4 regions of the Streptomyces sp. NPDC055966 genome follow, and region 2 is predicted to be linked to each of the others. Evidence: riboswitches for the same ligand, from Rfam matches in the RefSeq annotation. Region 2 holds a riboswitch; each other region holds the start of a gene.

What was found. A riboswitch is a leader RNA that binds a small molecule or an ion and turns the genes downstream of it on or off. The one in region 2 is predicted to bind cyclic di-AMP.
Positions count from the first base shown of each region.
Region 1: it holds a riboswitch for cyclic di-AMP, as region 2 does, so the genes downstream of both, ACFC8N_RS07380 (transglycosylase family protein) here and ACFC8N_RS09760 (M23 family metallopeptidase) in region 2, are expected to answer to the same signal.
Region 3: it holds a riboswitch for cyclic di-AMP, as region 2 does, so the genes downstream of both, ACFC8N_RS29160 (NlpC/P60 family protein) here and ACFC8N_RS09760 (M23 family metallopeptidase) in region 2, are expected to answer to the same signal.
Region 4: it holds a riboswitch for cyclic di-AMP, as region 2 does, so the genes downstream of both, ACFC8N_RS06390 (M23 family metallopeptidase) here and ACFC8N_RS09760 (M23 family metallopeptidase) in region 2, are expected to answer to the same signal.

Region 1 is NZ_JBHJYK010000003.1:105,117-110,078, forward strand. Features, by position in the region: gene ACFC8N_RS07365 (DUF501 domain-containing protein) at 1-260, opposite strand, end outside; gene ACFC8N_RS07370 (septum formation initiator family protein) at 318-794, opposite strand; gene eno (phosphopyruvate hydratase) at 917-2,203, opposite strand; gene ACFC8N_RS07380 (transglycosylase family protein) at 2,540-3,256, opposite strand; cyclic di-AMP (ydaO/yuaA leader) riboswitch at 3,261-3,435, opposite strand; gene ACFC8N_RS07385 (transglycosylase family protein) at 3,618-4,721, opposite strand; gene ACFC8N_RS07390 (cytochrome P450) at 4,914-4,962, opposite strand, start outside.
Region 2 is NZ_JBHJYK010000004.1:20,755-25,716, reverse strand. Features, by position in the region: gene ACFC8N_RS09775 (MarR family transcriptional regulator) at 1-506, opposite strand, end outside; gene ACFC8N_RS09770 (dihydrofolate reductase family protein) at 605-1,738, shown strand; tRNA gene ACFC8N_RS09765 (tRNA-Met) at 1,813-1,886, opposite strand; cyclic di-AMP (ydaO/yuaA leader) riboswitch at 2,215-2,383, shown strand; gene ACFC8N_RS09760 (M23 family metallopeptidase) at 2,391-3,416, shown strand; gene ACFC8N_RS09755 (aldo/keto reductase) at 3,491-4,435, shown strand; gene ACFC8N_RS09750 (PrsW family intramembrane metalloprotease) at 4,476-4,962, opposite strand, start outside.
Region 3 is NZ_JBHJYK010000015.1:69,449-74,410, forward strand. Features, by position in the region: gene ACFC8N_RS29150 (hypothetical protein) at 373-726, shown strand; partial or broken gene ACFC8N_RS29155 (hypothetical protein) at 704-976, opposite strand; gene ACFC8N_RS29160 (NlpC/P60 family protein) at 1,065-2,264, opposite strand; cyclic di-AMP (ydaO/yuaA leader) riboswitch at 2,272-2,444, opposite strand; gene pcrA (DNA helicase PcrA) at 2,656-4,962, shown strand, end outside.
Region 4 is NZ_JBHJYK010000002.1:466,949-471,910, forward strand. Features, by position in the region: gene ACFC8N_RS06380 (HPr family phosphocarrier protein) at 9-290, shown strand; gene ACFC8N_RS06385 (GntR family transcriptional regulator) at 455-1,141, opposite strand; gene ACFC8N_RS06390 (M23 family metallopeptidase) at 1,360-2,100, opposite strand; cyclic di-AMP (ydaO/yuaA leader) riboswitch at 2,113-2,275, opposite strand; gene ACFC8N_RS06395 (pitrilysin family protein) at 2,486-3,856, opposite strand; gene ACFC8N_RS06400 (pitrilysin family protein) at 3,874-4,962, opposite strand, start outside.

The DNA.
Region 1 (4,962 bases), on a different contig from region 2:
GTCATCTCCTTCATCACGCCGTTGGCCTCCAGCGTGCCGATGGCGGAGGACGCCTTCGGGCACGTCAGGTAGTACAGCGTCGGGAAGGGCGTGCCGTCGGGCAGCCGCGGCGCCGTCTCCACGACGTCCGGCTGGCCGCACGGGCAGCGGTGCGCGATGGCCCGCAGACCCCGCGGCGGGCGGCCCAGCTGCTGCTTGAAGGCCTCGACGTCCGCGTCGGTGGGCTCGGTGCGCGAAGTGGGCGGCGGAGGGGTTTCCATGACTGCTTTCAGAGCGGCTTTCTCAGAAGGGGCGGTGGATCGGGGCGTGCTGTCGGTTCACTGGTCGGAGGCGTCGGACTTGTCGACCCCGTCCCAGACGTTGGCGTACCAGGGCCGCTGGGCGGCCTTCAGGTCGGCGCGGGACTGCTTGGCCATACCGGGATCGACGACCGTGTACCCGGTCTCCCCCGGCATCACATAATGCAGCCGCCGCCGGATCTCCTGCTCGGCGTAGGCGTCGTCCTGCCAGCGTGCCTTGAGGTCGCGCAGCTGCTCGACGCGCTGCTCGGCCTGTTGCTTCTGGCGCTGGAGGTCGGAGATCTGCGCGCGCTGGGAGACGTACTGGCGCATCGGGTACGCGAGCGCGACGATCATCGTGCACAGCACCAGCACGAGCAGCGCCGCGCGCCCGGTGAGCCGGGAGCGGCGGGCCTGCCGCTTGGTCTGGGAGCGGTAGACCCGGGCCGCCGTCTGCTCGCCGAGCAGCCGCAGCCTGGTCGCGGTGGAGAAACGGTCCCGGTCCCTCGCGGCCATCTGGCTCTCGCCTCCCCTTGCGCTGTGCCTGGCACGCCTCACACGTGCGTACGTCCCCGGACACGGTACGGGACCGGTACGGGGACGTACGTACGACTGGCTAGGACTTACCTCTTAACGGCTCAGCCCTTGAAGCGCGGGAAGGCGGAGCGGCCCGCGTACACCGCGGCGTCGTCGAGGATCTCCTCGATGCGCAGCAGCTGGTTGTACTTGGCGACGCGCTCGGAGCGGGCCGGGGCGCCGGTCTTGATCTGGCCGCAGTTGGTGGCGACGGCCAGGTCGGCGATGGTGACGTCCTCGGTCTCGCCGGAGCGGTGCGACATCATGCACTTGAAGCCGCTGCGCTGGGCCAGCTCGACGGCGTCCAGGGTCTCGGTCAGCGAGCCGATCTGGTTGACCTTGACCAGCAGGGCGTTGGCGGTGCCCTCCTCGATGCCGCGGGCGAGGCGCTCGGGGTTGGTGACGAACAGGTCGTCGCCGACGAGCTGGACCTTGTCGCCGAGGCGGTCGGTGATGACCTTCCAGCCGGCCCAGTCGTCCTCGAACAGCGGGTCCTCGATGGAGACGAGCGGGTACGCGGAGACGAGCTCCTCGTAGTACTCCGTCATCTCGGCGGCGGAGCGCTCCTTGCCCTCGAAGAGGTACTTGCCGTCCTTGTAGAACTCGGAGGCGGCGACGTCGAGCGCGAGGGCGATCTGCTGGCCGGGGACGTAACCGGCCTCCTTGATCGCCTCCAGGATGAGGTCGAGGGCGGCGCGGTTCGACTCCAGGTTCGGGGCGAAGCCGCCCTCGTCGCCCAGGCCGGTGGACAGGCCCTTGGACTTCAGGACCTTCTTCAGCGTGTGGTAGACCTCCGCGCCCCAGCGCAGCGCCTCGGAGAAGGACTCCGCGCCGATCGGAGCGATCATGAACTCCTGGATGTCCACGTTGGAGTCCGCGTGCGAGCCGCCGTTGAGGATGTTCATCATCGGCACCGGCAGCAGGTGCGCGTTCGGGCCGCCCAGGTAGCGGAACAGCGGCAGGTCGCTGGCCTCGGAGGCGGCGTGGGCGACGGCGAGGGAGACGCCGAGGATGGCGTTGGCGCCGAGGGAGCCCTTGTTGTCGGTGGCGTCCAGGTCGAACATGGCCTGGTCGATCAGGCGCTGCTCGGTGGCGTCGTAGCCGACCAGCTCCGGGCCGATCTGCTCGATGACGGCGAGGACGGCCTTCTCGACGCCCTTGCCCTGGTAGCGGTTCGGGTCACCGTCGCGCAGCTCGATGGCCTCGAAGGCACCGGTCGAGGCGCCCGACGGAACGGCGGCACGACCCGTGCTGCCGTCGTCGAGGCCGACCTCGACCTCGACCGTGGGGTTGCCTCGGGAGTCCAGGATTTCCCGGGCTACGACGACGTCGATGGACGGCACGAGCATCTCCTTCTTGGATGTGACGCTGGAAGTGCGGGGCGGTGTGCCTTGCGGCTGCGCCGTGCGACTAGAGCCTAACCGTCTCCGGGGGATCGGCCCGCGACCGACCGCCCCGTGAACGCGGTGGGACATGCAGACGGTACCCATTGTTCACCCTCGGAACAAAGGGGGCTGTCGATGAGGCCCGGCTGAAGAGCGGGGAAACAGAAAGCCCCGTCCCGGCGCGTACGGGGGAACACGCGCCGGGACGGGGAGCCCGTGGGGACGGGGGTGACCCTCACGGGGTCCTCGGTGTGGGGGGTGGGGATGTGAGGGCGCTGTGCGTCCGGCCGGAGCCGGATGTCACTTCAGGTGCAGCTGCTGACCGGGGAAGATGAGGTCGGCGTTGTCGACGATGTCCTTGTTCAGCTGGAACAGCTTCTGCCAGCCGCCGGCGACGTGGTGCTTCTCGGCGATGGAGCTGAGGGTGTCGCCCTTGACGACCTTGTACTCGCCGTCGCCCTTCTTGACCTTCTTGCCGGTCGGGGTGGTGACGGTCTTGCTCGCCTTCGGGGCCGTGCGCTCGGTGGAGCGGGTGGCGGCCTGCTGGTCGGCGGAGCGGGTGGTGGCGCTGCCGGAGGAACCGCTGCCCGCCGAGCCGCTGCCGGTGGAGCCGGAGCCGGTGCTCGGGGCGGAGCCGTTGTACGGGGCGGAGGACAGGCCCGTGCCGCAGACCGGCCAGGCACCCTTGCCCTGCGAGGCGAGGACCTTCTCGGCGACGGCGATCTGCTGCGCCTTGGTGGCCTGGTTGGCGGTCGAGGCGTAGGCGGTGCCGCCGTACGCGGCCCAGGTGGAGGCGGAGAACTGGAGGCCGCCGTAGAAGCCGTTGCCGGTGCTGATGGACCAGTTGCCACCCGACTCGCACTGGGCGACCGCGTCCCACTCGGAGGCGGTGGCGGCGGAGGCGTTGCCGGCCGCCATCAGCGGGGCGGCGACGGCGGCACCGGTGACACCGGCCAGCGCGACGACGCGGACGGCCTTGGACGGACGACGGTGCTTGCCCTTGCCGGAAAACAGCATGGATCGATCCCCTCACCGACGCCTGCGAGGTGAGCTGTCGGGTTCGGGCCGGTTGAGTTGCCCGGCCGCACGCCCGCTGTCGCGGGCCTGCGGCTTCACCCCAAGCCGGATCCGGCGTCAACTGCCGGTTCCAGCGCCTACCTTGGGTCCCCCGCTCCTGCCTACGGCGCTTGACGCGACGACTGTTCCCGGACGGCCGCTGGCAGGATTCGGCGTTGCGGCAGCCGGGGCTCGTGGTGACGAGCGGTCCTGACCGTAGACAGGCGATCGACGGAATTTCAAAGACGATCAGGGCTTCTGAGACTCATCCCACACTTTCGCCAAAACGGACATTAGCGATCAAGCGGGGCGCCAACTCGCCTTACTCCGCGTCCTTTTCGTTACCGACTTCCAGGGTCTGACCGGCGGTGATCTGGTTCGGGTCGGCCCCTATCACCTTCTTGTTGCCGTCATAGAGCGCGCGCCATCCGCCGTCGACACCGAGAGAGCCAGCGATGGAGGCGAGCGTGTCGCCCTCACGGACCGTATAGGTGTTCGTCCGGTGGCCCGCGTGGCGGCCCGAGGACGCGGCATCCTGACCGTTTGTCACGTTTTCGTCCGCACTTCCGCCGCGGTGACGTCCGCCACTGCTGAGCGCTCCCGTGTCGACGAGGCTCCAGGAACCGGTGCTCTGCGGGTAATTGTCCGACTCGTCGGTCCCGGGGGTGGCGCTGGGCGAGCTGTCGCCGCCCTGCGCGCCTCCGCCACCGGAGGACCCGATGGAGCCACCGGAACCGGATGTGCCCGCCTTGTCGCCCTTGTCGGACTTGTGGCTGCCTGCACCCTTGGAGCCGTGCGACGCGCCCGACTCCTTGCCACCCCCGTCACTCGCGCTCGGTCCGGGCGTGGCACCGGCATCCGAGGAAGCGTCCGCGCCGGAGCCGGACTTCGAGCCGGAGTGGGCGCCCGACCCGTCCCCGGAACCCGAGTCGGACCCGGACGAGTCCGACAGACCGGACGAGTCGGAACCGTTCGTCGATCCGGAGTCGCCACCCGAGCTCTTGCCGCTCCCGGAGTTCCCGACGCCCGTGTCGACCTCGACCGAACCCGAGTTGGAGGTCAGCCCGGCGGTCAGCGCGCACATGGTCCACGGCTTGGTGCCCTGGTCGGCGAGGATCTTCTCGGCGACGGCGATCTGCTGGTTGCGGCTGGCCTGGTCGGCGCTGTCGGCGTACTGCGTGCCGCCGTACTTGTCCCAGTCGTCCTGCGATATCTGGAGACCGCCGTAGTACCCGTTGCCGCTGTTCTGGCTCCAGGAGCCGCCGCTCTCGCACTCGGCGACCTTGTCCCACGTGGTGCCGTCGGCCGCGTGGGCGCTCGCGGCGCCGAGCAGCGGGATGGCGATGGCGGAGCCGGTCACGCCGGCCGCGACGAGGAGGGCCGGAGCCTGACGGGGGCGACGGTGACGACCGTTCCCGGTGAGCATGCGGAAGCCTTTCGTGCGACAGCAGGACCGGCGCGGCGGCGGACGGTGCCGGTCGCCACGCTGATGGGTGAACGTATCGGCACACGATCACTTGTCACAAGTTAATGCCGCGCAGATCACGTGAAGATCACAGGGTTGAATCCCTGTCATGTTTCGTTTCCCACGAGGCCGTTACGCCGGTTTCGCCCACCCCTACGACGCTTGTGCGGCAGCGGCGGTTCCCCCGCCGGCGGGGACCGGG
Region 2 (4,962 bases):
GAACACGACGACCGGCGCCGCCACGGCACATCCCCCGTCCCGGCCTCGGCGTCCTCGTCCTGCAGTCCCCGCGCGACGCTCGTGAAGATCTCCTCCAGCTGCCCCACCTGCGCGGGCGTCAGCCGGTCGAAGAGGGTGCTGCGCACGGTCTCGACGTGCCCGGGCGCCGCGCGCTCCAGCACGGCCATCCCCTCGTCCGTCAGTACGGCGATGCTGCTGCGCCTGTCCCAGCGGCAGTCCTCCCTGCGCACCAGCCCGTCCCGCTCCAGCCGGGTCACCGCGTACGTCAGCCTGCTGCGCGTGATCTTCACCGTCTCGGCGAGATCGGTCATGCGCAGCCGTCGCTCGGGTGCCTCGGAGAGGTTGGCCAGCACCGAGTAGAAAAGGTGGGGCATGCCGGCGTCCTGCTGGAGCTGCCGGTCCATCGCGTCCTCCAGGAGGTGGGTCGCGGCCATGTACGCGCGCCAGGCGCGCTGCTCCTCGGGGCTGAGCCAGCGGGTCGTCATGCGGCCAGTGTAGGTTTGTTTCAAACTTGAACCAAGATCCCGGCTTCGCGGACCCGGACTCCGCAGACCTCGCAGACCTCGCAGGGAGAGTGCGCCCGATGTCGTACCCGTATGTGCTGCTGTCCGCCGCCGTCTCGCTCGACGGCTACCTGGACGACACCGGCCCCGAGCGCCTGCTGCTGTCCGGCCCGGCTGACTTCGACCGGGTCGACGAGGTGCGGGCCGCGTCCGACGCCATCCTCGTGGGCGCCGGCACGATCCGCGCGGACAACCCGCGACTGCTGGTCAACTCGGCCGAGCGCCGCGCCGCCCGGGTCGCGGAGGGCAAGCCCGCATACCCCCTCAAGGTGACCGTCACCGCCTCCGGCGACCTCGATCCGGCCGCGAGGTTCTGGCACACCGGCGGCGCGAAGGTCGTCTACACGACCGACGCCGGTGCCGAGCGCGCCGCACGGCTCCTCGGCGACAGCGCCGAGGTCGTCCCGCTCGGCCCCGGCCTCGACTGGCCGGCGCTCCTGGAGCACCTGTACGTCGTGCACGGCGTGCGGCGCCTGATGGTCGAGGGCGGCGGCACTGTCCACACCCAGCTCCTCCAGCAGGGCCTCGCCGACGAACTCCAGCTGGTCCTCGCCCCTCTCCTCGTCGGTGACCCGGCCGCCCCGCGCCTGTTCGGCCCGGGCGGGTACCAGGCCGGCCGCCTCCGCCTCACCGAGACCCGCCGGATCGAGGACGTCGTCCTCATGCGCTACGAGCCCACCGCTCCCGGCACCGGAGCCGCCCCGGTCGCCGCTGACCGCCACTGGCTGCGCATCGCCTGCGAACTCGCCGCGCTGTGCCCGCCCTCGGAAACGGCGTTCAGCGTCGGCGCGGTGGTCGTCGCGGCCGACGGCACGGAGCTGGCGCGCGGCCACTCGCGCGAGGGGGGCGACCCCGTGGTCCACGCGGAGGAGGCGGCGCTGGCCAAGATCGACCCGGCCGACCCGCGGCTGGCCGCCGCCACGGTCTACAGCAGCCTGGAGCCGTGCGCCCGCCGCGCGTCCCGGCCCGTGCCGTGCGCCGAGCTGATCCTGCGGGCGGGAGTGCGCAGGGTGGTGACGGCGTGGCGCGAGCCGGACACGTTCGTGGAGGCGGCCGACGGGAGCGGGGTTCTGGCGCAGGCCGGGGCCGAGGTGGTCGTACTGCCGGAGTACGAGGCGCGGGCCAAGGCGCCGAACGGGCATCTGCTGCGGTGAGCCGCCGCGCCCCTTCGGGGGCGCGAAACACTCAGGGCCCGGAATCCACTGGATTCCGGGCCCTGAGTCTTCAGTAGCGGGGACAGGATTTGAACCTGCGACCTCTGGGTTATGAGCCCAGCGAGCTACCGAGCTGCTCCACCCCGCGTCGTTGTGTCTCAAGAGTACCCCATGCGAAGGGGTGCTCGCACACCGCTTGATCGCGGGGCCCGCTGCCCGGTGATTCCGGGGCCCGCCGTCATGACGTCTTCACCGACGGTGACCGAGCGACCGCCGTCCGCATAACATCTGAGACACCATCAAAAACGCCGAGACCCCTGAACCGTGGCCAACTCGCCCGATTTGATTTTGTATTGGCGTATGTGTCCGGCCGGAAAGCATTAACGATCAAGCCGAACGGCTTGGAAAGTGCCTCGCGGGTCTATTAACGTTCGATAACGCAGCGCGGTCGTCCCAGCCGTCACAAGAGGCGGCTCCGTGCGCACGCGCCGAATCCCGCGAGGGAACCGGGGAACCACCACCTTGGGGTGAATCACGCGGACGCCGACGTGAACTCACTGAGTCCACGCCCGGTATACGCGCGTAGGAGACCTTCCTGCTCCGAACCCGTCAGCTAACCCGGTAGGCGACGGAAGGAAAGGAGTACGCCCGCGTGGCGTCCAACCGGCTTGCCCCCGAAGCCCCGTCCATACCGGCGTCCGACGAGCCCGAACCCTTCGGCTACGGCTCCTACCACGCCGAAGAGGGCACGTGGGAGGAGTGGAACCCCACCGAGGACTCCGTCGACCGGGTCCGCGGCCGGCACCGGGTCGCCAAGCAGCGCAGCGGCTTCGCCCGCAGCTCCACCGTCCTCGGCGTCGGCGTCGTCGCCGCCGTCGGCGCGGGCGGCATGGCCAGCGCCCACACCGGCAAGCCGCCGGTCTCCATCTCCCTGCCGGACTCCGTGAGCCACCTCTTCGAGGGCGGCTCCACCGAGGCACCGAAGTCCACCACCGCCACCGGGCTCTCCGACGTCGGCATGCACACCGAGAGCGGCAGCAACGGCGACGCCGGCGAGGCCCTGCGCAACCGGATCATGGCCCAGGCCGAGCAGCAGCGGAGCAAGGCCGACAGCCGGGCCACCGCCGCCAGGCTCGCCACCGCCGAGCAGCAGACCGCCGACGCGGCCGCCAAGGCCGAGAAGGACGCCGCCGCCAAGGCCACGGCCGCCAAGGCCACGGCGGAGGCCGACGCCGCGAAGGCCGCTGAGGCCAAGCGCCTGGCCGAGCTGGCCAAGCAGTACACGCTGCCCGTCGTGTCGTACACGATCACCGGCACCTTCGGTCAGCCCGGCGCGATGTGGTCCTCCGGCTACCACACCGGTCTCGACTTCGCCGCCCCCACCGGCACCCTCATCAAGGCCGTCCACGGCGGCACCGTCACCCAGGCCGGCTGGGCCGGTGCCTACGGCTACCGCACCGTCCTGACCCTGGACGACGGCACCGAGCTGTGGTTCTGCCACCAGTCCTCGATCGGCGTCTCGGTCGGCCAGAAGGTCTCGACCGGCGACGTCATCGGCCGGGTCGGCGCCACCGGCAACGTCACCGGCCCGCACCTGCACCTGGAGGTCCACCCGAACGGCCAGGCCACCGCCATCGACCCGGCGCCGTGGCTGCGGGACAAGGGCCTCAACCCCTGACCCGTCCGACCCTCCGGGTGATCGTGGCGCCGGTGGCGGAATGAGATCATCCGTCGCCGGCGTTGACGTGAAGCATGACTTCCTTGCGCACACTCGGCAGTTCGGATCTCCAGGTCTTCCCCCTCTCCCTCGGCGGCAACGTCTTCGGCTGGACCGCCGACGAGGAGACCTCCTTCGCCGTGCTCGACGCCTACGCGGCGGCCGGCGGCAACTTCATCGACACCGCCGACGCCTACACCGCCTGGATCGAGGGCAACAAGGGCGGTGAGTCGGAGACGATCATCGGCAAGTGGGTCAAGGCCCGCGGCAACCGCTCCGATGTCGTCATCGCCACCAAGGTCAGCCAGCACCCCGAGTACCAGGGCCTGTCCGCCGCCAACATCAAGGCCGCCGCCGACGCCTCCCTGCGCCGCCTGGACACCGACTACATCGACCTCTACTACACCCACTTCGACAGGCCCGAGGTCCCGGTCGAGGAGATCATCGGCGCCCTCGACGAGCTGGTGAGGGCGGGCAAGGTCCGGCACATCGCCGCCTCCAACATCAGCGCCGAGCGGCTGCAGGAGTCCCTCGACTTCTCCGCGCGCGAGGGCCTGGCCCGGTACGTCGCCCTCCAGCCGCACTACAACCTGGTCTCCCGCGACACCTACGAGGGCGGGCTGCAGGAGGTGGCCGCCAAGGAGAACCTGGCCGCGGTGCCGTACTTCGCGCTCGCCTCGGGCTTCCTCACCGGCAAGTACCGCCCCGGCACCACGGTCGACAGCGCCCGCGCCGGCCGGGTGCAGGAGTACGCGGACTCCGAGCGCGGCCAGAAGGTCCTCGCCGCCCTGGACGAGGTCGCCGCCGCCCACGAGGCCCCGCTCGCCACGGTCGCCCTGGCCTGGCTCGCGGCTCAGCCGACGGTCACGGCCCCGATCGCCTCGGCCCGCACGGTCGAACAGCTCCCCGCACTGCTGGGAGTGGCGGACCTGAAGCTCACGGACGAGGAACTGACGAAGCTGACGGCGGCGTCGGCCTGATCCCTCCCGGCGGCGCCGGGCCCCGCGCGAGCCCGACGGCCTACGACTGGTACGGGTTGTACGCGGGGTATGCGGGGTACGGCGCCGCCGGATACCCATACCCGTACGGGTACCCGTTCTGCGGATGCGGGGGAGCCCAGCGCGCCGGAGCCGGGGCGGTGGCCCGGGCGGCGTACTCCAGGGCCGGCCGCGCCGCGTCCCTGCGCCGCCAGAGCGCGTCCAGCAGCTCGCCCTCCCGTACGACGAAGTCGGTCCCGGCCCGCCCCGTGCGCCCGCGGTGCCGCAGCAGCGCGAGCGTCGTGGCGTACTCCTCGTAGCGCGCCACCTCCCGCGCCGCCGGCTTCCCGCCGTGGTGGCGGGCGTAGTCGCGCGCCGCGCGCCGCGCCCGCATCGACCCCAGCGCGTCCGGCTCGGCCGGCCCCAGCCACCCGGCCAGCACGTACACGGGCAGCTCCGCGCGCACGGTCCGCAGCTCCCGCTGCCGCGTCCAGATCGCCAGCCAGGTCAGCAGTCCGAACACGGGCACC
Region 3 (4,962 bases), on a different contig from region 2:
GCACAGGGGGAACGGGCCGCCGCCGGACCCTTCTCGGCGGTGGTGCCCGGCCGCCGCCCCTGGCCCGGGCGGTGATGGGGAGCCGGTCACCTGGGGGAGGACGCTAGGCCGGAGTGTGACGGGTAGGTAACGCAGTGTACGGAACTGGCGTCGACAGATCGGTAGGTGACCGTACGTGATCGTGCGGCCGGTCCGGAGTCGTCCCCTTCACGTGGCGTGGTGACCGATGCGCGGAAAGCGGAACAGGCGGGAGGCGTGAGGTGCTATGGGCCGCATATATGCAAGATCCGCAGCGGTGGACGGCCGGGTGCGGACGGCTGTGCCAGGGCCCGGTGGCGAGGGACCGCATCGCCCTGATTAGGCTCCGGCCTCATGGACGTACTCATCCATCTCTTCGTCGGCCTGCACATCATCGGCATCGCGGCGCTGCTCGGCGGTTTCCTCACCCAGATGAAGGCGATGGGCCAGGGCACGGCCCGCTTCGTCCCCGGGATGCTGCACGGCGCGCTCACCATGCTCGTCACCGGAGTGGTGCTGGTCGGCCTCAACCAGGCCGGTGACCACCACATCAACACCATCAAGATCGGTCTGAAGCTGGCCCTGCTGATCGTGATCCTCGGCCTGGTCTACGTCAAGCGCGACGAGGAGAAGGTCGAGAAGGGTGCCTTCGGCGTCGTCGGCCTGCTGACCATGGCGAACATCTTCATCGCCGTCCTGTGGACCTGACGGCCGTCCCTCCCGCCGTACGGGCCGCGCGCACCGCTCCGGCGCCGACCGCGAGCCACGCCGCCACCGCCACCCACACCAGCACCCGCCCCGGCCACCGGAGCCACGGGAGTCGCACGGCGGCCGCGACGGAAAGCGTCGCAGCCGCCGTCATCCCCATCGGGAACACCGTCGACCACCGCCGTACGTCGTAGCCGGGCCGGGGCCGCGCCGCCTCGGCCGCCGGCAGGACGACGTACCAGGCCAGGTCCGGGACGCGGAGCCGAGGCGCGAGAACAGCCGGTACGCGCGCGTGGCCGGGAAACGCCGGTACGCGCGCGTGGGCACCGGTGCGGAGATCAGCCCGGGCGGACCACGCTGTGGATGATCGATTCTCCGCCGTAGTACACCGACTCCTCGCGGACGTAGGCGCCCGGCTTGGGGGCGTGGATCATCATGCCGTTGCCGATGTAGAGGCCGACGTGGCTGATGTCGTCGTAGAAGAAGATCAGGTCGCCCGGGCGCGCGTCCGCCAGGGAGACCGTGGTGCCGGCGTTCACCTGGTCGTACGTGGTGCGCGGGAGCGCGACGCCGGCTGCCTTCCATGCGGCCTGGGTCAGGCCCGAGCAGTCGTAGGAGCCCGGCCCGGTGGCGCCCCACACGTACGGCTTGCCGATCTGGGCGCGGGCGAAGGCGAGGGCCTTCTCGGCCTTCGTGTCGTACGAACCGGACGAGCCGGAGGATCCCGAGGACCCCGAAGAGGTGGAACCCGTCGAGCCCGTGGACGTGGACCCGCCGGAGCCGGACGACGACGAGCCGGACGAACTGCTCTGCTGCTTGGCCCGGGCCGCGGCCTGCTGCTTCGCCAGCTCGGCCGCCTTGCGCGCCGCCTCCTGCTGCTTGGCCTGTTCGATCTGCGCGAGTCGCGCCTTCTCCTGGGCCGTCAGTTGCGAGAGCAGTTCGCGCGCGGAGGCGAGCTTCTTCTGGACGGTCGTCTTGGCCGTCTGGAGGTCCTGCTGCGAGGTGGTCAGCGTCTGGAGGCTCTCGGCGGCCTCCCGCCGCTTCTTCATCGTGGCGGCCTGATCGCCGATGTAGGCGTCGACCGCGCTCTTCTCGCGCGTGGTCAGCCGGTTCATCAGCTGGGTCTGGTCGAAGTAGTCCTGCGGGTCGTTCGCCAGCAGGAAGGTGGCCGTGCTCGGCGCGGCGGCGCCGGTGCGGTACTGGGCCGCGGCGAACGAACCCAGCTCCTCGCGGGCCTTGTTGAGGCTGTCGGTGCGGCGGGCGACCTCCTGGCGGAGGGCGTCGACGTGGCCGCGCTCCTTGCCGGTGCGCTCCTTGGCCGCGTCGTACTTCTCGGTCGCCGACTCCGCCTGCCGGTAGAGGTCGTCGACCTTCTTCTCCACCTCCTCCAGGCTCGGCCGGTTGTGGTCGGTGCCCGGGGCGGCCTCGGCGGTCTGGGACAGCATGGCTATGGAGGTGAGGGCGGCGGTGGCGAGAGCGGGGGTGCGTATACCCGCCGCGGTGGTCCCGCCGGGGCGCGGCTTGCGGTGCGACGCCAAGGGAGGCGACTCCTTCCAATGGTCCGCCTACCGGGTTAGCTGTCGGGTTCGGGCGGTGGTTCGGAAGGGTTGCCCTACGGCGTCGTCCCGGACGGGATTCGGCCGATTCACCCCAGGTTCGGTGGGTCCCCGGCTCCGGGTGCCCCGTACGGGACGGGCCGGACTCGGCGGGGGCCGCGCACGCGGCCCGACCGCAACCTAGCCAACTCGTGTGGCTAGTGTGAAGGTTGGTGCGTGATATGTCCGATACATTTTCGTGATCCGAGACCGGAATCACGTCCGGGTCATCGGGTGATTCCGCTGGGTAAGGGATGTTCGCCCCTTCGCCCGCGCGGTCTTCTTCCCGGGACGGCGACCGGTTGTCGGTGGGGCGCCCTAGACTCGGAGAGCGATGAGCAGCCTCTTTGACGACAGCTTCCTGGCGGACCTCCAGCCCCCGCGCGGGCGCGAGGAGGAGCCTCCGCCGCCGCCCGAGGACGATCACGCTCCGGAGCCGCTTCCGGACGATCTGTTCGGCGGGAAGTTCGACGTGCCGCCGGACCGGGATTCCTACTACCGCGACGGCGCCCCCCGCCCCGCACTCGACGCGGCGGCGCTGCTGGAGGGGCTGAACGACAACCAGCGCGCCGCGGTCGTCCACGCCGGCTCCCCCCTGCTCATCGTCGCCGGCGCCGGCTCCGGCAAGACCCGTGTGCTCACCCACCGCATCGCCCACCTGCTCGCCGAGCGGAGCGTGCACCCGGGCCAGATCCTCGCGATCACCTTCACCAACAAGGCCGCGGGCGAGATGAAGGAGCGCGTCGAGCAGCTCGTCGGCCCGCGCGCGCACGCGATGTGGGTGATGACCTTCCACAGCGCGTGCGTGCGCATCCTGCGGCGCGAGTCGAAGAAGCTCGGTTTCACGTCGTCGTTCTCGATCTACGACGCCGCCGACAGCAAGCGCCTGATGGCCCTGGTCTGCCGCGACCTGGACCTCGACCCCAAGCGCTTCCCGCCCAAGTCCTTCAGCGCCAAGATCAGCAATCTGAAGAACGAGCTGATCGACGAGGAGGACTTCGCCGCCCAGGCCGCCGACGGCTTCGAGAAGACCCTCGCCCAGGCCTACGCGCTCTACCAGTCCCGCCTCCGCGAGGCCAACGCGCTCGACTTCGACGACCTGATCATGACGACGGTCAATCTGCTGCGCGCCTTCCCGGACGTCGCCGAGCACTACCGCCGCCGCTTCCGGCACGTCCTGGTCGACGAGTACCAGGACACCAACCACGCCCAGTACGCACTGGTCCGCGAACTGGTCGGCACCGTCGAGCGCGCCGCCGAGGACGTCACCGAGGACGTCGCCGCCCCGCCGGGCGAGCACGACCTCCCGCCCGCCGAGCTGTGCGTCGTCGGTGACGCGGACCAGTCGATCTACGCCTTCCGGGGCGCGACGATCCGCAACATCCTCCAGTTCGAGGAGGACTACCCGAACGCGACGACGATCCTGCTGGAGCAGAACTACCGCTCCACCCAGACGATCCTGAGCGCCGCCAACGCGGTCATCGAGCGCAACGAGTCCCGCCGTCCGAAGAACCTGTGGACCAACGCCGGCCAGGGCGCCCGGATCACCGGCTACGTCGCCGACACCGAGCACGACGAGGCCCAGTTCGTCGCCGACGAGATAGACCGCCTGGTCGACGCGGGCGACGCCAAGGCGGGCGACGTGGCCGTCTTCTACCGCACCAACGCCCAGTCCCGTGTCTTCGAAGAGGTCTTCATCCGCGTCGGCCTGCCCTACAAGGTCGTCGGCGGCGTCCGCTTCTACGAGCGCAAGGAGGTCCGGGACGTCCTGGCCTACCTGCGCGTTCTCGCCAACCCCGAGGACTCGGTGCCGCTGCGCCGCATCCTCAACGTCCCCAAGCGGGGCATCGGCGAGCGCGCCGAGGCGATGATCGACGCCCTCTCCCAGCGCGAGAAGATCAGCTTCCCGCAGGCGCTCAAGCGCGTGGACGAGGCGTACGGCATGGCCGCGCGCTCCACCAACGCGGTCAAGCGGTTCAACACGCTGATGGAGGACCTGCGCACCATCGTGGAGTCCGGCGCCGGACCGGCCACCGTGCTGGAGGCCGTCCTCGAACGCACCGGATACCTGGCCGAGTTGCAGTCCTCCACCGACCCGCAGGACGAGACCCGCATCGAGAACCTCCAGGAACTCGCGGCCGTGGCCCTGGAGTTCGAGCAGGAGCGCGCGGAGGGCGAGCAGGGCACGCTGGCCGACTTCCTGGAGCAGGTGGCCCTCGTCGCCGACTCCGACCAGATCCCCGACGAGGACGAGGAAGGCGCCGGCGTCATCACCCTGATGACCCTGCACACCGCCAAGGGCCTGGAGTTCCCGGTCGTCTTCCTGACCGGCATGGAGGACGGCGTCTTCCCGCACATGCGCGCCCTCGGCCAGACCAAGGAGCTGGAGGAGGAGCGGCGCCTCGCGTACGTCGGCATCACGCGCGCGCGTGAGCGGCTGTACCTCACCCGGTCGTCCATGCGCAGCGCCTGGGGCCAGCCGTCGTACAACCCGCCTTCCCGCTTCCTGGAGGAGATCCCGACCGCGCACCTGGAGTGGAAGCGGACGGGCGCGACGGCTCCGGTCTCCTCCGGCCCGGCCTCCGGGATCGCCGCCTCGCTGTCCTCGTCCCGCTCGCGCTCGTCGGCCGCGGGCGCGTCC
Region 4 (4,962 bases), on a different contig from region 2:
AGCAACACATGGCTGAGCGCCGCGTCAACGTCGGCTGGGCCGAGGGCCTCCACGCCCGCCCCGCCTCCATCTTCGTCCGAGCCGCCACGGCCGCAGGCGTCCCGGTGACGATCGCCAAGGCTGACGGCAACCCCGTCAACGCGGCCTCCATGCTGGCCGTCCTGGGTCTGGGCGCCCAGGGTGGCGAGGAGATCGTCCTCGCCTCCGACGCCGAGGGCGCGGACATCGCCCTGGAGCGTCTGGCCAAGCTGGTCTCCGAGGGCCTGGAGGAGCTGCCCGAGACCGTCTGATCCGGCCCCGCCCGGAACACGGAACACCGAAGCCGCGTCGCCCTTTCCGGGGCGGCGCGGCTTCGCCGTTTGGCACGGTCTTCCACAATGCGTGAACACACCTGAATTCAGGCAGCAAGAATACACCGCCACCGAATTACTCTTCTTTGTATACGGCGCTCGTGTTAATGACGCAGGCCGGTCATGTTTACGGCGTGTTGCGAAGTCCTCACACCCTCGCCGCCGGCAGAAAAGCGAAGCCGGTGCGCGGCCGTCGCGCGCTCGCCGTGCAGAGCCGTGAGCGCCCGCGCGCGCTCGCCGTCGCCGCGCGCCACCGCGTCCACGATCGCGCCGTGCTCCGCCCAGGACTCGACCGGGGTCGGCAGCGCCTCCACCGCGTACATCCAGGCGATCTTGTGGCGCAACTGGGTCAGCATCGAGGTCAGCGAGGGGCTCGCGCAGGCCTGGGCGAGCGTCTCGTGGAACCAGCCGCCCAGTGACCGAAGATCCTCGCTGCTGCCCCGCCTGGCCCGCTCCTGGCCCAGTCTGACCAGGCCGCGCAGCACCTTCAGATGTGCCTCCGTGCGCCGCTGCGCGGCTCGGGCGGCGCCGAGCGGCTCCAGGAGCATCCGCATCTCCAGCAGGTCGGCCGCCTCCTGCTCGGTCGGCTCGGCCACGCACGCGCCCGCGTGCCGGCGCGTCACCACGAAGCCCTCCGCCTCCAGCGTGCGCAGGGCCTCGCGGACGGGGACGCGCGAGACGCCGTAGCGGCGGGCCAGGACTTCCTCGGTGAGGCGGCTGCCGCGCTCGTGGACACCGGCGACGATGTCGTCCCGGATCGCTGTGCATACCGAGTGCGCCGGAATACGCATGACCGACCTCCGCCTTAATCCCCGTGACACGTCGACGATGGACGCGTGTTCCGTGACTCTATTGCAATGAGCCAGAATTTCCGACGGCGGGCCGGAATCCATGGATATTTTTTGGACAGCGACTCCCGTAAGCGCACCGAGGACACCGTGGAAAAACGACGAAAGCCCCGGCTCGGTGAGCCGGGGCTTCGGATGCCGTGTCTCGTGCGCCGTGCGCGTCAGACGTTCACGCCGTGCTCGCGGAGATAGGCGACCGGGTCGACGTCCGAGCCGTAGTCGGGGGTCGTACGGGCCTCGAAGTGCAGGTGCGGTCCGGTGACGTTGCCGGTCGCGCCGGACAGGCCTATCTGCTCGCCCGGGGTGACCTGTTGGCCCACCGTGACGCCGAGGGACGACAGGTGGCCGTACTGGGTGTACATGCCGTCGGCCATCCGGATCACGATCTGGTTGCCGTACGCGCCGCCCCAGCCGGTGGAGACGACGGTGCCGGAGCCGACCGCGTGGACGGGCGTGCCGCTGGCCGCGTGGAAGTCGATGCCGGTGTGGGAACCGGAGGACCACAGGGAACTGCTGGCCTTGTAGCCCGTGGAGACGTACGAGTCCGCGATCGGGGCGACGAAGCGGTTCAGCCGCTCGCGCTCCGCCTCGCGTGCGGCGCGGGCCTTGGTCTCGTGGATCTCCTGGGCCCGCCGGGCCGCGGCCTCCTCGGCCGCCTTCTGCGCGGCGGCCTGCCGCTGGGCGGCTGCCTGCGCGTCGATCTGCTCGGCGATGTCGTCGCCCACGCTGATCACCGGGGTGAGGCCGGTCTGCTCGACGGAGTTCTGGGCGGCGGACGCGGGGGAGGCCGCGAGGGTGCCGATGACACCGGTGGTGAGGGCCGCGACGCCGGCCGCCTGAGCGGCGGTGCGCGTGACCCGGCCGGGCTTGCGGTGCTTCCCGGTGGCGCACATGAACGCCATGGAGTGGCTGGTCCTTTCCTTCCCTCTCGCCTACCGGGTTAGCTGACGGGTTCGGAGCAGGAAGGTCTCCTACGGCCCCCACGCGCACGCGTGGGCGTCCGATTCACCCCAGGGGACGTTGTGGGTCCCCGGCTCCCCTGGCTCGCGCCGTACGGGGACTCGGCGATGGCTGTCCGGTGCCGCGGGTGCGGCGCACTGCCTGACGAACAGCCCGGACGACGCTAGGCGGGCCTGCCGCCGGTCCCCAAACCGAACCGGGCTTTTGTAGCGCATCCCACAGGGCAGACAGGCAACCTCCGTCCCAAATCGGGCATCTGGGGAAGGGCGCGGAACGACGAGGGGCCCTGACGGCCCGTAGGCGGTCAGGGCCCCACGCGTGCGTGCCCTACTCGGCCGCGACCACGCTGACTTCGCCGATGCCGAGCGCCTCCACCGGCGCCTTGATCTGCGAGGCGTCACCGACGAGGACGGTCACCAGGCCGTCCACCGGGAAGGCGTTCACGACGGCGGCCGTGGCCTCCACCGTGCCCGTGGCGGCCAGCTGCCGGTACAGCGTCGCCTGGAAGTCGTCGGGCAGATGCTGCTCGACCTGGTCGGCCAGCGTGCTCGCGACGGCCGCCGCCGTCTCGTACTTGAGCGGCGCGACCCCGACGAGGTTCTGGACGGCCACGTCCCGCTCGGCGTCGGTCAGTCCCTCCGCCGCGAGGGTGCGCAGCACCTTCCACAGGTCGTCCAGCGCGGGACCGGTGTTCGGCGTGTCCACCGAGCCGCTGATGGCGAGCAGGGAGGCACCCGTGCCGTCCGCGGCGGACCGCAGGACCTGGCCGAAGGCACGCACACCGTAGGTGTAGCCCTTCTCCTCGCGCAGGACGCGGTCCAGGCGGGAGGTGAGGGTGCCGCCCAGGCAGTACGTGCCGAGCACCTGCGCGGGCCACACGCGGTCGTGCCGGTCGGGGCCCACGCGGCCGATCAGCAGCTGCGTCTGGACCGCACCGGGCCGGTCCACGATGACCACGCGGCCGGTGTCGTCGGCGCTCACGGCCGGCACGGGCCGGGGCTGCCCCGGGGTACCGCTCCAGGCACCCAGGGTGTCGCCGAGCAGGGCGTCCAGGTCGATGCCGGTGAAGTCGCCGACCACGACCGTGGTGGCCGTCGAGGGGCGCACATGGCGGTCGTAGAAGGCGCGTACGGCGGCCGCGTCGATCTTCTCGACCGTCTCCTCGGTGCCCTGGCGCGGACGCGACATGCGCGAGGTGGCCGGGAACAGCTCCTTGGACAGCTCCTTGGCGGCCCGGCGGGTGGGGTTGGCCAGCTCGTGCGGGATCTCGTCCAGGCGGTTGCGGACCAGCCGTTCGACCTCGCTCTCGGCGAACGCGGGCGCGCGCAGGGCGTCGGCGAGCAGGCCGAGGCCCTTGGCGAGGCGGGAGGCGGGCACCTCCAGGCTGATGCGGACACCGGAGTGGTCGGCGTGCGCGTCGAGCGTGGCGCCCGCACGCTCCAGCTCGGCCGCGAACTCCTCGGCGGAGTGCTGGTCGGTGCCCTCGGAGAAGGCCCGCGCCATGATCGTGGCGACGCCGTCCAGACCGGCCGGCTCGGCGTCCAGGGGCGCGTCGAGCAGCACCTCGACGGCGACGACCTGCTGGCCGGGGCGGTGGCAGCGCAGCACCGTCAGGCCGTTGTCGAGCGCCGCGCGCTCGGGGGCCGGGAACGCCCACGGCTTGGCCTCGCCGGGCCGCGGCTGAGGGTGGAAGTCCATGCTGGCGAGCTGCTCGGTCACTTGGCCGTCTCCTCGTTCTCGTTGCCGGCCTCTACGGTCGCTTCCTGCTCCGGGTCCTCGGGCACGTCGGCGTCGGGGGCCGCTTCCGGGGACTTCGGCTCGTAGACGAGGACCGCGCGGTTGTCGGGGCGCAGGCGGGCCTTGGCGACCTCCTGGACCTCCTCGGCGGTCACCGCCAGGACGCGCTGGACAGCCGTGAGGGCGAGCTGCGGGTCGCCGAACAGGACGGCGAACCGGCACAGTTCGTCGGCGCGGCCCGCCACCGTGCCGAGCCGGTCCAGCCACTCGCGCTCCAACTGGGCCTGGGCGCGCTCCATTTCCTCCGGCGTCGGGCCCTCCTCGGCGAACCGGGCGAGCTCCTCGTCGATGGCGGCCTCGATGACCGGCACCTCGACGTCGCCGGAGGCCTTCACGTCCAGCCAGCCCATCGAGGGCGCGCCGGCGAGGCGCAGCAGGCCGAAGCCGGCCGCGACGGCCGTACGGTCGCGGCGCACCAGCCGGTTGTACAGGCGGGAGGACTCGCCGCCGCCGAGGACGGTCAGGGCGAGGTCGGCCGCGTCGCACGCGCGCGTGCCGTCCTCCGGCAGCCGGTAGGCGGCCATCAGGGCGCGCGCCGGGACCTCCTCGACGACGACCTCGCGCTTCTGCTCGCCGATGACCTCGGGCAGGGAGCCGTCGCGGGGCGCGGGCTTGCCGTCGTGCGCGGGGATCGAGCCGAAGTACTTCTCGATCCAGGCGAGGGTCCGTACGGGGTCGATGTCGCCGACCACGGACAGCACCGCGTTGTTCGGCGCGTAGTAGGTGCGGAAGAACTGGCGGGCGTCCTCCAGGGTGGCCGCGTCCAGGTCCGCCATCGAGCCGATCGGCGTGTGGTGGTAGGGGTGGCCCTGCGGGTAGCTGAGGGCGGTCAGCTTCTCGAAGGCGGTGCCGTAGGGGACGTTGTCGTAGCGCTGGCGGCGCTCGTTCTTGACGACGTCCCGCTGGTTCTCCATGGACTCGTCGTCCAGGGCGGCCAGCAGCGAGCCCATGCGGTCGGCCTCCAGCCAGAGCGCGAGCTCCAGCTGGTGGGCGGGCATGGTCTCGAA